DNA from 4 places in the Pararhizobium sp. A13 genome. Region 1 is predicted to be linked to each of the others. Evidence: predicted binding sites of a transcription regulator. Region 1 holds the regulator's gene; each other region holds the start of a gene.
The links. Region 1 encodes LexA, which represses DNA repair genes until DNA is damaged. Its sites were predicted from a motif close to TGTTCNNNNTGTGTTCNG; they were not measured.

Region 1 (3,783 bases):
CCCCGTTTCGAGAAAAGGAAAGCCGATACTTACGCCTGTGGGATCTAATTCCTTGGCTGCCGTCGATTGCGCTCAGCCTTTAGATGTAGATCGCACACAAAACACGCAGACGCCCGCCAAACGGGGTAGGTCACCTGTCGCCATTACAGCGAGCGCACCGAGCAGACTGGCGATTCCGTGTGCTATGATGCGAACAGATTGCGGGAGGCGACGATGGCATACGAAGTCGATATTACTGTCCTGTTCGACGTGATCACGAAATCGGTTCTCGTTGGCTTCCGTGACGAACTCACCACTTTACCGGGTCCGTTCCTCGATCGAAGAGCCGGGATTGCGGCAGGCGAGGCCTACTGTAAGACACTGGGTTGGAAAGACGGAGCCCAATCACCCTGACGTCGCTCCGCTATCTTTCCCGATGGAATAGCTCCATCGCGATCGGGCGCGTGACGAGTTCCTCTTGGTCCGTCACTCCGCTCTGGAACAGTTCAATGAGCTGACTTGCGATCATCTCCGCTTCCAAACTTTCCGGGCGAATACTGAGTTTTTGGCAACGGGCATCGAGCGCGCGCTTCAAAACGTCGATGTCCACGGGATCAAGGAAAAAGTCGAACATGCTTCCACTCCTCAGCGAAACCAAGTGACTGACAAAATATTGGGAGTGCTTTTCGGGTTCGCAAGAGGTAGCGATCGGCAAATCACTGACCCCACGACCCTCTAATCGTGGCGCTGCTTCGCGCCGATACTGTTGAAAAACTCCGACTGGGCATGGCCGCATTGGCGAGTGCACCAATCACAGCGCGACGGTAGGAGCCGATTCGCTGAAGCCCAGGCTCCGACCTCTAGAAAAGGTATTGGGAGGAACAGAAATGACGGGTTCGGCGGAGACGCGCCCTTTCCGACGCGTGCCCCGACGGCTACAGGGGGCGGTGAAGGTCATGGGTTATCTCCCTGCCCGTTTTGAGGGCCGGTTTGCTGCGGGTTAAAATCAGGGGTAGCGCAGGCGTCTGCCGTACTTTAAGGTTTCCTCATGGCAATGGAGGTTGCCTGAGGAGGATTTCATGAACGATCCCATCATTGGATTTTTGGTCGCAGGTGAACTGTCCTGCCTATTCTGGGCGGCTGTGTTCATGTTGGCCGGCTAAATCCCAGCGATAGAACTGCTGATCCTACTTAGCAACGCCCGCAGTGCGCGCCTTTCACCGGAGTTTCCGGTGTGCGCTAAAAAGGCTGAAAGAGGCTGCTCTTCAAATCGCGTCGGCCCCACTTGGGAAGTGCTTGATATCCGTACTTTAAGTTCCCCGGTGGCGGCGTCGAACACCAAGCTCCATGTTTTGATGTTTCCATGGGGCAATCCCGTCTTTCGAAAATCCTTCACAACGATCATTTTGAGGGGGCCCTCATGGTCGCAACATGTTGCATTTCATGTCGCGTGAACTAGCCGAGGGTAGCCGGAAACCGTTGGAAATCAAGGGAACTGGATTGCAACATGATGCGACATGCTGGCATCAAGTCAATTGTCCAGAATCGCCCATAAGGCTTTAATTTCATTGTGGAAAATTTTGGAGGCCTCGCCCGGAATTGAACCGGGGTACAAGGATTTGCAGTCCTCTGCGTCACCACTCCGCCACGAGGCCTCGTAACGATCATCACTTAATCGTGACGGGCGTTTAGACCGATTTCCGTTCCAGTGCAAGACGCCATGATCGAATTCCAGTTTTTTCTCATGGGAGAATCCAGTCTCCCATCCATTGCCGCTTCGGTTCCTCAGGAAATGCCGCGCCTAATGCATGTCGTCCAAAAGTGTGCCGCGGTTTTGGGACAACCACATGCATAAAAACAAAGACCTAAAGCGCAGCGCATGAATCCGTTTTGACGCGATGCGCTTTAGCGGATGTGCCGACGCGCCGGATCATTGCCAAGCCCCCGCTCCCGTCAATTTTCAAAGAAAATCAGCCGTCTGCGTCCGCTGGCGTCCGGATTCGGCTTGCCGCTTAATGGTAACGTCGGATCAGACCGACCAGTTTGCCTTGTATCTTGACTCGGTCGGGGCCGAAAATCCGGGTTTCGTAGGCAGGGTTGGCAGCTTCGAGCGCAATCGATGCACCCTTGCGGCGAAACCGCTTCAGCGTCGCCTCCTCATCGTCCACCAAGGCGACGACAATCTCTCCCGGGCTGGCGCTGTTGGTATTGCGGATGATGACGGTGTCGCCATCGAGAATGCCGGCCTCGATCATCGAATCGCCGCGCACTTCCAGCGCATAATGTTCGCCGCTCCCGACCATCTCGAGCGGCACGGAAATATCGTGCGTATTGTTCTGGATCGCCGAGATCGGCACACCGGCCGCGATTCGCCCCATGACCGGGATAGAAACGGAACTGTTCTCATTGCTGGCCGGTACGGCCTTGGCGGTGGCTGGCGCCGGCGGAGCGCCGCGGCTGCCCTGGATAACGCTCGGCGAAAAACCACGCTTGGGCTGGAGGCTCATGGAATAGGCCTCCGGCAGCTTGATCACTTCAAGCGCGCGCGCCCGGTTGGGCAGACGCCGGATGAAGCCGCGCTCCTCGAGCGCCGTGATCAGCCGGTGAATGCCGGATTTGGAAGCGAGGTCCAGTGCATCCTTCATCTCATCGAAGGACGGCGGCACACCCGATTCCTTCATTCTTTCGTGAATGAACAGAAGCAGTTCCTGTTGCTTGCGGGTCAGCATGAAAGATCACTCCGGATCGAGAAACAAATCAAGAACGAACACTATATGTTCCATATGTGTTCCGCAAGTCCCTAAAATTCGTTGAACTTTTTCAAAGCGCGATTTTATTGGGCTTGTCCCGCCGAAAGCCGGCATTCATCACGCCGCCGCGGAACATTCGCAACCGTCCGGCCGTTTTCCGCTCAGCGGTGTCGAGGCGCGGCAGGGATTGCTGGGCCGACCGGTATTGATGGTTCTGATCGGCAGCCTCGTGCTTGCCCTCATTGCCTGGGGCGGCGTCGAGATGTTCGGCGAAAGCACCGACAATGATGCCGCGACGCAGGTTCAGGAAATCATTCCGGCGGCCAAGGATGCCGTGAAAGCCTTATCCGCCACGACTTGATTGCAGCCCCTCCAGCCCCGGTGAGGCCTTTGCAGATTGGCGCCGGGTTACGACGTCTGCCGCTTGCGCGCCCACCAGACGGAAAGTCTGCGGCGCTGGCGCCGGACGAAGGCGAGGTCATGCGACAGCACGATCAGGCCTAAGGGCACCATCCAGAAGCCCAAAACCGGGAGGAAGCCCAGGATACCGCCAAAGAGCAGCACGGCACCAAGTGCAATGCGCAAGGCCCGCGATTGAGGCAGGCGCAGGCGCCACGACCCGAGAATGAGTTCATGCGCGCGCGCATCGATACCGAATTTTTTCGTTTTCTGCGGTTCTGCCATAAACTCACCTGCTACACGTCCGATGGCGAGCACCACGGAGCGAATTTGCATTGCGGCTCTTCAAGTGCGCCGCTCTCCCCAGATGGGGAGTTCTCCACAGTCAGACAAGATTGTGCACTTTTTTTGAAAAACTGCTTGGCAAATCGGAAAAGCATTTGTATTAGCAGCCTCACTTCTGCAGCGCGCAGATGATCCCTGGTAGCTCAGCGGTAGAGCATTCGACTGTTAATCGACAGGTCGCCGGTTCGAATCCGGCCCGGGGAGCCAGTTTCAAAGGGCTGCACTTAATGGTGCAGCCCTTTTTCGTTGCATATTTTTCAATGATGCGAGACCGGCCAGCCTGCTTAATCGCCTCGACCCTGTTCACAAC
Region 2 (3,783 bases), 720 kb from region 1:
AAACTCTTTAATTCGCTACGCGGAAGTCTCCGCAGAGCAGAGTGTTTATTGTTCCAGCCACCAACGACCAGTTCAAAATAATCATCACCATCATCATCTGGAACAACAGCAATATGAAGGTCGTTTGTGATCGCTGCGCTTGTCCGGAATGAAGAATGGGGCGTGACCGTTCCCTTTAACTGGTAAGGCGCCGTGGATCCCATATAGCGAACTGGGCCGAATTCGCGCGTAACCCAGTCATGATCCTGGGGGGAGCGTGTAAAATCCCATACGTGCCATTCATCTATTATCCCGACATCCATCGCCTTGCGGATATATTGTGTCAGAATATCCATTCTTTTTTGTCTGCCAGCAAATGTGACAAGTATAACAGGAACCATACTATCCTCGCCGTCTACAATTGATACCGCTCATGTCTCTTAAACCGTCGGCTTTGCCCATAAGCGGCAATCGCGCGGCAGCGGAGCATAGTCGTGCCACCGGGCCAGTTTTTCGATGTATCGCTGCCGGTAGGTGTGATCGTCCTCGAATTCGACATTTCCCTTAACGATCTCGGCGCCGATCTCGTAATACACGTCGAGATTCTGCAGATCCGGTACCGGCGTTTCGCCGCGCTCGCATTCGCCCTGCATCTGCCAGAACAATTGTTCGAGGCGGCGTACAGTGGCCGGAATGTCGCGCAATACGCTGGTCTCACGTTGGCGTTGCAAGGACTCACTGATGGCCGCGAGGCTCTTGCGGTTGCCCGCGAAGGCAATGGCACGCTGCACGTATTCCTCCGGTGAAGCGCAAGCCAGTTCCGGCACGCCAGCGGCCGCGATGATGCTGCCGCAGAACCGCGAGGCGAAGCTCTTGCCGGGGATGGTCAGGACCGGCAATCCCATGGTGATAGCGTCCGCCGCCGTGGAATGCGCCCCGTAGGGGAACGTGTCCAGGAAGAGATCGGCCAGGCCGATGCGTGCGAGATGGTTCGGATTGGCCGCCTTGGGGGCAAAAATAAGCCGTTCGGGCGCGACGCCGCTTTGCTCGGCTGCCTGCCGCAGGCGCTGGTTGACGGACTCGTCCCCCACAAGCAGCCACAGCACGCTGCCCGGCGTTGCCGAAAGAATGCTCATCCAGCGCGCAAAGCAGCTGGCGGTGATTTTCTGCATGCCGTTGAAGCAGGCGTAGACGAAGGCGTCGTCGGGCAGGCCGGCCTCCGCGCGGCTCGGCCGCGCGGCGATCAGGCGTTTGCGGTCGAGAGGCTGGTTGCAGGGTATCCGCAATACTTTTTCGGAGTAATAGATTTCATTTTCGGGCGGTACGATGTGCTCGTCCGCGATCATGTATTGATGAAACGGGCTGCCCATGGAGCCTGGATAGCCGCAGAAGTTCACGATGACCGGTGCCGGCCGATAGGCGAAGATCTTCGTCCTCGCGTGTTTGGTGTAACCATTGACGTCGACGAGAATGTCGATGTCGTCAGCGGCGATTTGCGTTGCCGCCTCGATGTCGCCGAGCGTTGCGATGTCGCGCCAGCAATCGACGGCGTTTTTGATCCGCTCTTGCGTTGCATCGTTGGTTCGCGGTTCGCCGCAATAATAGACAAAGATTTCGACGCTGCTCTTGTCGTGCAGTTCCAGAACTTCTCTGAGTGCAAAACCGACGGCGTGATCACGTAGATCCGAGGAGACATAGCCGACACGCAAGCGTTGTCCGGTTCCCGATTTCCGCTGCGGCGCCTTACGCGGGAAGCCACCGAGATCGGGCCGCCCGATGAGGGATTTGTTGTAGCGATATGCCTTGGCGAGCTGGAACAGGGGATCGTCGGCATGGCAAGCAAGCGTCAAGGGAGACATCGCGTCCAGCAATTGCTGGGTTGAGACATGCTCCGACGCGACCAAAGCCGGCCACTTGCACTGGCGCTGCCGCAAGGACGTCCAATGCTGGCCAGCCTCGGTCTTGTCGGGGCGCAATTCGATTGCCTGCCACAAAGCTACTTCCGCTTCTTCCAACAGACCCGCGTTCTCCAAAACGCGGCCAATGTGCTGGAGAATCATCAGGCGATGGCCAAGCGTTCCGGCCGTGACCTCGGCGGTCGCCTCCGCGAAACCTCGCCATTGTTGGACGGCCTGGCTTGTCAGGCCGCAATCTTCCAGCGCACGGCCGAGATTGATATGCGCCTGCCCGAACCGCGGATCGAGCTTTAAACAGGCACGCAATGCGTGGATCGAGCCGGCAACGTCGCCCATCTGCCGCAAGGTGACAGAATAATTGAAATAAGCGAATTGCAGCAGAGGATTAGCATCGTTGAATGCGATCCAGGCCTTGTAAAGCTCAGCCGCCTGCGCCTTCTGTCCGGCGGCATTCAGGCTTTCCGCGCTCTGAAACAACTCGGTCAGGGGCAGGTGTTGATTTCGCGCCCGCTCCAACAAGCCGGCGAACTCCGAAACAGTGTCTGCGACGAATGCGTTATTGATGAACATGGACATCCCACGGGCAGGCGGCCTGGCGGCCGGAGTTGAGACTACGCGCGAAAGCGTTATCTCCCTTTATCGGCGCTAGCTTGCTTTGGGCTTGTCGTTTTGCGGTATCGTGCCAGCACTTCCTCAATTGCCACGAAGTTTCTGACATCCTCGGCAGAGCGGCATCGTCTTTCCGGCCGTCAGCATCGGCGGCTTCCTGGAGCCGATGACCCCCGTTGCCGGATTTGGGCGGCATGGGCGTCGATCTCAACCGTTCAATTTTCCCGATCCGCGTTTCTCTGTTCCGCCTGCCTTCTGGACGTCACAAAATCGAACGTGTTTGAGGATTTAGAGGCACGCGTGCAGCATTGTTAACTCAATATTAAACACTCCCGGATAGTCATTTATCCAAGACTTCTGCTGAAGACGGCACATCGCAGATGTGTTGACGGCAGATCTCCGTGAACCGGTCTTGCCATGGCGAGGCGTTCACGTCGACAGGCGTAGGAGTCAGGGCCGTCACACGCTCTGTATGCATGAAGCACTTCCAACGCGCTGGCTCCTGCGAGCCATGTTCCTCGTAACATTGTTTCCTTCCGACAGGGCGCACGAATGGTCGATGCCGATCGAGGCGTCCAACCAAACGGATAACGCCGGCAGCGGGCGCAGGGCGCGCCTGAGGCTGCTGCGAAGAGGCTTGCAAGTCTTTTCGCGTGGCCTGCGGCAGGGAAATGACATTTGCAATCGGTTAACATAAAGGCGCGCTTCTATGACCTCGATTATTGCTTCTCTGTCCGTCAGCCAGATCAAGTCTCTATCCACCGCAGCGATTACTGCCCTGACAACCACCGACGTCGCGGCACTGACCACGGCTCAGGTCAAGGCGCTTTCCTCAACTCAGATCGCGGCTTTGCAGACTGAGGATATCGCGACCCTCACGACCGAGCAGATGAGCGCCGTATCGGCGACTGCGATCAAAGGCTTGAGTCTGGACCAGTTGGCCGTTCTGGGCACGTCGACGGTCGGAAGCCTCGGCACGGCTCAAGTCGCAGCCCTCTACTCCAGCCAGATCGCGGGTTTGACTTCCGACCAGGTCGAGGCTTTGACCTCCTCCCAGGTCGGCGCCTTGAGCTCGACGCAAATCGCAGCTCTGACCACGGAAGATATCGCGACGTTCTCGACCGCCGAGATTGCAGCGATCAACGTCAAGGCTCTGTCGGCTCTGTCCACCGACAACGTGGCAACCCTCACCTCTGACCAGGCCGCCGCCCTGACGACAGGCCAGGTCGCGGTGCTGAAGTCCAGCCAGATCTCGGCCTTGACCTCCGCGCAGATCGGG
Region 3 (3,783 bases), 2.1 Mb from region 1:
CTGCGGGAGACGCGATGCAGCATGCGCCGCCAGCGGAAGCTGTCGGGCGGCCCCTCGGGCACTTCAGCCAAAGAGACCTCCACCGATTCCGGCCTTAAGAAAAGCCTGAGCGGCCGTTCGCTGCGAGACCAGGAGAAACCGCTTGCCTCCGGCTTCTTGCCGGATGACAGCGTGCGGATGGCAGGAGCAGCAGTCATCGCCCGTTCCGGCACGTGGCTTTCGCGCAACTGAAAACTCTGCAGGCAATCGGCACCGAGACGGGCCGAAACGCGATCGACGAAGCTGGCAAGGGAAACATCCTTTTGCCGGTCGCCATCAAAATCCTCCTGCGCGGCATCGAAGGCTTCATGCCGCATGACGTTCAGCCGCAGGATTTCAAAGCCATAGCCGGCATCGAGGTCGTCATGAACGGCCTGGAGACGCTCGGAAAAGAGCGCAGCGATGCGCCTGGGATCCCGCAACGGCTGCGAAGCGCCGGCCGCGACGCGAAAGACCCGGCCATCGACCCGGAACAGCACGAGCTCGAAAGCGCGCCCGCCCGCGCCGCGCTCCTCCAGGCTGGTTTTCAGCGACAGGGCGATCTGCCCGGTGAGATACAGGATGTCTTCCTCCGCCTGAATGGGGTCAGTGAGGCGGCGTTCGGCGGAGAGGCTGGCGACGGCCCGCCGCGGTGAAACGGGCTCTTCGTCACGGCCAAGCGCCTGATCGAGCCGCAAGAGCAGGTGCGCTCCGAAACGGCGGGCCAGAGGCGCCCGTGGCGCAAGGAGGAGATCGCCGACCTGTTTCAGTCCGAGCTTCTGCAGCGCGGCGATGGTCTGCTCTTCCAGCCGCAGCGAAGCGACCGGCAGGGGCGAAAGCACATGCTCCATCTCCTCGTCCGCAATGACGCCGCCGCTGCCGAAGCGGGAGATCGCCCAGGAGAGGCCCGGCGCCGACGAGATGGCGCCACGCGCATCGATCCCCATCTGGAAGAGCCGTGACAGGATATCCTTGAGCAGCGCCTTCTCGCCGCCGAAGAGATGGGCGCAGCCGGTGATATCGAGAAACAGCCCGTCCCGGCCGTCGAGCGCCACCAGGGGCGTGTAACGGTCGCACCAGTCGGCGATACCATCGAGCAGGCGGCGATCGGCGCCCAAGTCTTCCTCGACGACATCGAGCGCCGGACAGATCGCCCGCGCTTCCGCAACACCCTGATTTTTCTTGAGGCCGATCGCTTCCGCGGCCTCGTCAAGGGCCGTCAATCGCATGGCATTGTTGAGCCGCCCGGAGCAGACGAGGGGATGGGCCTCAGGACGCCTGATCGAACGCCAGGACAGCCCCCATTTCTTGCGGGCGATCCGGTCGGTTGGCAGGTGCGGGAAGGCGAGGGCCAGAATGCGCTGCGCGCTTGCGCGGAGGCCGAGCATGTTCTGGCTCGCGGGCGGGGGAAAACTGACGGTCATGGGGGTTCCACTCCAGAAGTAGGGAGAGGGGAGCCGGATTTCGGCTCTTCTCCAGGGTGAGACGGAAAACCGGATTGCCGATGCTGCCGCCAAGCATCGACCGGTCCGGCAAAAGCCTGATTGCCGCGGGCGCCGGCTCCACGAGAAAACGAAGGGCAGCGCTGCTTGCCTCTTCTTCTCCGGATTGCCGCATCAGGAAGAGCGGCCGCCTCGCCGCCTTTGCCCTGAGACCGAGCCTTCGGCTTTCGGTCAGGCCAAAATGCGCCGGATTGCCTTTGACCTCCAGCAGAGTGACGGCGAAGGCGCCGCTTTCCATCGCCGTTTCGGCAAGCCAGAGGGCTTCGTCCAATTTGCGCGGTGCCGCATGGAGGAAGCGCTTCGGATCGAGGCCGTAATCCTTGAGCCCCAACGGATAGGGCACGCCTGCCTCCATCGACGTGACCCTGTCGGTGATCCAGAGGATCGGCGCGAGATCATCCACCGCCTGTTTTTGAATGAGGGCGGAAAGTGCCAGGGCAAAGCCGGCCGAGGCGGTCGCATCGCGCAGACATTGCGAGCGGATTTCCGACAGTCCATCAAGCGGCAAGCCGCCGTCCAGGGCCTCATCGAGCACCGTCACGCCGAGCGGCAGACGATGCTTTTCCTTGCCCGCGCCGCCACGTTCAGCCAAAGCCTCCTGTCTGGCGGCTGTCAGGGCAGGGACCGGTTTGCCTTCCAGCCTTGCTATCTCTTCACGGAGCGCAAAAAGCTGCTCACGCGCCATGGGCGTCTGCGCCATGACGTTACTCCAATCCATATTGTTCCTGTTATGTTCTTATTGATTCCAGAGCTTCAGGGAAGAGTCAACGACAATTTATAAGAATTTATTCCTTGACAGGAGGCATCCAAATTCAACCCTCGAAAAACGCTCATGAAATGGCTATATCAAGGGGTAATAAGGAGTGCCCATGGCCCGCATAGACCAGACCGATGATTGGCGTGAACGCCACGCGCCGACAATCAGCACATTCGAATCCCTGGCACTGGAGGCCTATAGCCATCTGCCGGAGGAATTCCGGGCGCTTGCCACCAACCTCACCATCGAGATCGACGACTTTCCGAGCGAGGACGTTTTCGAGGACATGGCGCTGGAAACGCCCTTTGACCTCTTGGGCCTGTTCGAAGGACGCGGCATCGGCGAGCGCTTCAGCATGGAAACCGGCCAGGTGCCGAACCGGATCACGCTCTATCGCCGGCCGATCCTCGACTACTGGGCGGAAAACGAGGAGACGCTGGGCGACATCGTCACCCATGTGCTGATCCACGAGATCGGCCACCATTTCGGCCTGTCCGACGACGACATGGAGCGGATCGAGGCAAGCGTCGAGCATGTGGGCGGTTAAACCGCCCGAAAGACCCAAGGAAAGCGCCGCGTATCAAATGATGCGCGGCGCTTTTTCATTTCACTGCTCGGAAAGTTTCATGTCCGGGTGATAGTCCTTGCCGTCGACGTCCTTGACGATCGCCTGTCCGGTCATCGGCCGGCCCGTCTGGCTGTTGAAGGAAAGCGCGGGCGAGCCGTGCAGCGACCAGCCCTTGTTGAGGGCGTCGGTGACGCGGTGGCAGAAAGCGGCATCGTCGGTGCCGGTCAGGAAACGGTAGAGTTTCATACTTCACGTCCTTTTATGCTGAATGGCCTCTGCCTTGGCGGCGAGGCGCAGGGCCTGCTCGAGATGCAGGCGCTCGACCATCAGGCCATTGAGATTGATGACGCCCTTGTCGCGGTTTTCCGGGAGCGCGAAGGCATCGATGATGGATCTGGCTTCAGTGACGTCGGCTTCGTCGACACCGAAATGATCGTTAGCCGGGCCGATCTGGGCCGGGTGGATCAGCATCTTGCCATCGAAACCCATGTCGCGGCCTTGCGCGCATTCCGCAGCGAAGCCGGCCGTATCGCGAAAATCGTTGAAGACGGCATCGATGACATCGAGACCGCAACTGCGGCCGGCAAGCAGGATCTGCATCAGCCAGGGCACGAGATAGGTGCGGCCGGGCAAAGCGGGCACGCCGGTTTCCTTGCGCAGATCGTTCAGCCCGGGCACGAAACAATCGAGCCTGCCGCCGCGCGTGCGGCCGGTCTCGGCGATCGCAGCGGCATTGAGCACCCCGTGCGGGGTCTCGATCATCGCCCAGAGACGCAGGGCATCCGGCGCGTCGTTTTCCGACAGCATGTCCGCGACCGCCAGGATATCCTGGGGGCTCTCCACCTTGGGCAGCAGGATGGCGTCGGGCGAAAGCGCCAGCATCGCTGCCAGATCCTTTTCGCCGAAGGGGGTTTTCAGGCCGTTGATGCGGACGATCA
Region 4 (3,783 bases), on a different replicon from region 1:
TTCTCTGATCTCGTTCACAATGGTCCGCGAGTAGGGTGTGCGGATGTGGAAGGCTGAAGGGGCTGCTTCGAGATAGCGGCTTTCGATCGGTTCGAATGCGAACGCATCCCTACCCTTATCGTCAGCGAAAGCGTCGGCCTCGGCTTCCATCTCAGCCAGCCAGCGACTGATGCGCCTCTCGGCAGTGCGGCCAGGCACGAACCAGGCGTGCAGACTGTCGCTCCAGCGTGCGCGTGGGAAAGACTTGCGAAAACGCTGCACGGTCATGCGATCGTGCGGCAAGTCGGTCGTTGCGCCGACACGCGGTTCAGCTTGGACTTTGTCGTTCGGTTCCTTTTCCATGGTGCCTTCCCGCAGCAATGCGGCCTTTGTTTTGGCCGTATTTTGCTCGAACGCTCATGCTGCCTGCCTGGATTTCCCGCGACGCATGATCGCCTGTTCCAGCGGCCGCTGACCATCGCAGTAATCCTGCCACGCGGAGCTTTTTACAAGAAGCACAGGGACAGTGCGGACCGTGAACTGCTTGGGGTCGAGGTCAGACTTTACCTGCGTCCATGTCAACGGCATCGACACGGTGGCGTCCGGCCGCGCCCGGGGCGAAAGCGGAGCGACAGCCGTCGCCATACGATCGTTGCGCAGATAGTCCAGGAAGATACGACCCTCACGCTGGTTCTTTGCCATCTTGATCAGATAGGGATCCGGATTGTCACGTGCCATCTGCTTGCAGACGTCATGAGCAAAGCCCTTCGCTCTGTCCCAGCTGAGTTTCTTGCTTTTCCCGACGGTAAGCGGCGTCACAATATGCAGTCCCCTGCCACCCGTCGTCTTGCAGAAGCTCACCAGGCCCAGTTCCTCCAGCCGGTCGCGGATTTCGCGAGCGGCTTCGACGACGGTGGAGAACTCGACGTCAGGTCCAGGATCGAGGTCGAACACCAGACGGCCGGGCACTTCCGGCTGACCAGGCTCACAGTTCCAGGGATGAAGCTCGACGCCGCCGATCTGGGCGATAGCCGCAAGACCTTCGACGCGTGCCCGCTTGGCGCTCCCCGGCGGCAAGACCCGTGTGCTGTCTCACACCGCATCCGCCTCGACGTCGCCATTCTGCATTATGAATGGCTTCGGCTTCCTGCCTTTTCCGGATGCGATAGCCTCCATCGTCCTGCCGGAAGCCACCGACGTATCGTTTTCCTCGAGCACGGCCGCTCCGTTCTCCTCGACCGAGAAGTCGTCATGATGCTTGATCAGCAGCCAGTTCGTGCGTTTGCCGCCATCGCGGTCATGGCGCATGCGCACGAGGACGAAGCTGCCATGGAGCCGCTTGCCTTCCAGCGTAAACTTGAAATCACCTTTGGCGAGCGCCTCCTCCGGCGTCTTCATTCCTTCCGGCTCCCAGTAGCCGCGATCCCACAGCATCACTGTGCCGCCGCCATACTGGCCCTTCGGGATGGTGCCTTCGAAATCCCCGTAGTCAAGTGGGTGATCTTCCACCTCCACGGCCAACCGCTTGTCCTGCGGATCGAGCGACGGGCCTTTGGTGACGGCCCAGGATTTAAAGACCCCGTCGAGTTCGAGCCGAAGGTCATAATGGAGGCGGGTAGCATCGTGCTTCTGGATGACAAACCGTCGGCGGTTCGACGGCTTGACCTCAGCCTCGCCACTCGGTTCGCCTGTCTTCTTGAAATCGCGCTTGGCGCGGTACTTCGACAGATTATCGGTCATGAACTCCCGGTTCCTCCCAATCTGGCAAAAAGAGCGGAGCCGGCTTGTCCCATCGGCTCCCACCATGGACCTAGCGACCCCGCTACGCGGATCGCGCCGGCGTCACCGAAACTACGTTGAACGGCGGCGATCTGACTGGCTGCGATATCCGCCGAGACCTCAATGTCGCCTTCGAGGGCTGCGTCTTCTCGGTCGCCCTCTTCATGGGAAGCGTCGCCGCCTGATGGCGCCAAGCCGGCGATATTTCGATCGGTTGTAGATTGAACGAAGATGTCGGGCCTCGATATGCCGTGCTGTTGAACCAGGTGTTCGACCGCAAGGTCGGCGGCCTGACGTGTCTCGAAAATCGCCCCGATCGTGGTGGTGCTGTCGTCCGCAATTGGACTGTCTCCTGCTTGTTGATGGTCACAGGATCAGAACGCCTTAGCGAGCCAGTAGTTTCACCGCATTCAGGGCCGGGTAAATGGGATTGTTGATATCGCCGCGAAGACGGCTATGTTCTCTCTTTGTTTCGGTGTAAACCTTCAAAGGAGACGCCGAGTCCGCAGCCTTTTTTGCTGAAGCCGCCATGAACGATATGAGCATCATTCCAGTCCGGAAAATCGTCCACGTGGACATGGATGCCTTTTACGCGTCGGTCGAACAGCGCGACAACCCGGAACTCCGTGGCAAGCCGCTTGCCGTCGGCGGATCTGCCGCACGCGGCGTGGTGGCGGCCGCAAGCTATGAGGCGCGCGCCTTTGGTGTCCATTCAGCTATGCCGTCGGTCACCGCGAAGCGCAAATGCCCGGAGCTGATTTTTGTGCCGCCGCGCTTTGACGTCTACAAGGCGGTTTCCCAGCAAATCCGCGAAATCTTCGCCGAATATACGCCGCTGATCGAGCCGCTATCGCTCGACGAGGCCTATCTCGATGTGACGGAAAACCTCAAGGGCATGGAAATCGCCACCGAAATTGCCCAGGAGATCCGCGCCAAGATCAAGCAGGTCACCGGGCTCAACGCTTCGGCCGGGATCTCCTACAACAAGTTTCTCGCCAAAATGGCCAGCGACCTCAACAAGCCCAACGGCCAGGCTGTCATCACGCCGAAGAACGGCCCAGGCTTTGTCGAAACCTTGCCCGTCAAGAAATTCCACGGGGTGGGGCCGGCGACCGCCGAGCGCATGCGCAAATACGGGATCGAGACTGGGCTTGATCTGAAATCGAAGTCACTCATCTTCCTGCAGGAGCATTTCGGGAAGTCCGGTCCTTATTTCTATGGCATCGCCCGTGGCATTGACGAGCGCCAGGTCAAACCCGACCGCATCCGCAAATCTGTGGGAGCGGAAGACACATTCGTGGAGGATATCGATGAGCTCGAACGCGCCACGGCTGAATTGAAGCCGCTTGCCGAGAAGGTCTGGCGTTACTGCGAGGCGCAGGGCATCAGCGGCAAGACTGTGACCGTGAAAATCAAATACTCGGACTTCACGCAGGCGACTCGCAGCCGGACCAGCATCATTCCTTATGCGGGAGTTACCGATGTGCTTGACGCCGCATCCGGACTTCTGGCGACCGTCTATCCGTTCAAACGATCCGTGCGCCTTTTGGGTGTGACGCTGTCATCCCTGACAAACGATCGAAGCGACGATCTGCAAGATCGGCAGCAACTCGATCTTAATTTGTGACCATGAAGGTCCGAAACGACAGACAGAGTCCAGAACATGCGCAGTTCCCGCATTCGCGTCATCGATCTCGAAACCGCAGGCAACGGGCCGAACGATGTCTGTGAAATCGGCTGGCAGGATGTTATCCTTGGACCGGATGAGCGTTGGCACGTGGACGATGAACGCGGCGCGTTGCTGATCAATCCCGGCCGCCCGATCTCGCCTGAGACGATGGCAATCCACCACATTATGGACTTCCAGGTCGCATCGGCACCCTATTGGAAGGATGTCGCATCGAGCGTTCTTCGCCCTGACGAAGGCGTGACTGCCTTGGCTGCGCATCGAGCGGCCTTTGAACAGCGGTACTGCACTTCCCGGCTTTCGGGCGGAGCACCATGGATCTGCACCTGGAAATGCGC

Region 2: the regulator LexA is predicted to act here: its motif matches at 2,745-2,762, upstream of WI754_RS19095 (glycosyl transferase).
Region 3: the regulator LexA is predicted to act here: its motif matches at 2,241-2,258, upstream of WI754_RS04380 (metallopeptidase family protein).
Region 4: the regulator LexA is predicted to act here: its motif matches at 2,216-2,233, upstream of dinB (DNA polymerase IV).

Annotation. Positions count from the first base shown of each region.
Region 1 is NZ_CP149510.1:3,179,022-3,182,804, forward strand. It holds gene WI754_RS15705 (hypothetical protein) at 214-393, shown strand; gene WI754_RS15710 (hypothetical protein) at 404-613, opposite strand; tRNA gene WI754_RS15715 (tRNA-Cys) at 1,561-1,634, opposite strand; gene lexA (transcriptional repressor LexA) at 1,992-2,708, opposite strand; gene WI754_RS15725 (hypothetical protein) at 2,938-3,090, shown strand; gene WI754_RS15730 (hypothetical protein) at 3,138-3,413, opposite strand; tRNA gene WI754_RS15735 (tRNA-Asn) at 3,606-3,680, shown strand.
Region 2 is NZ_CP149510.1:3,902,047-3,905,829, reverse strand. It holds gene WI754_RS19100 (hypothetical protein) at 1-380, opposite strand, end outside; gene WI754_RS19095 (glycosyl transferase) at 420-2,465, opposite strand; gene WI754_RS19090 (hypothetical protein) at 3,214-3,783, shown strand, end outside.
Region 3 is NZ_CP149510.1:918,501-922,283, forward strand. It holds gene WI754_RS04370 (DNA polymerase Y family protein) at 1-1,247, opposite strand, end outside; gene WI754_RS04375 (hypothetical protein) at 1,288-2,220, opposite strand; gene WI754_RS04380 (metallopeptidase family protein) at 2,390-2,824, shown strand; gene WI754_RS04385 (DUF1737 domain-containing protein) at 2,885-3,091, opposite strand; gene WI754_RS04390 (CoA ester lyase) at 3,095-3,783, opposite strand, start outside.
Region 4 is NZ_CP149511.1:778,025-781,807, forward strand. It holds gene WI754_RS25265 (hypothetical protein) at 1-342, opposite strand, end outside; partial or broken gene WI754_RS25270 (DNA polymerase ligase N-terminal domain-containing protein) at 397-1,719, opposite strand; partial or broken gene WI754_RS25275 (hypothetical protein) at 1,800-2,099, opposite strand; gene dinB (DNA polymerase IV) at 2,288-3,385, shown strand; partial or broken gene WI754_RS25285 (DNA polymerase III subunit epsilon) at 3,422-3,783, shown strand, end outside.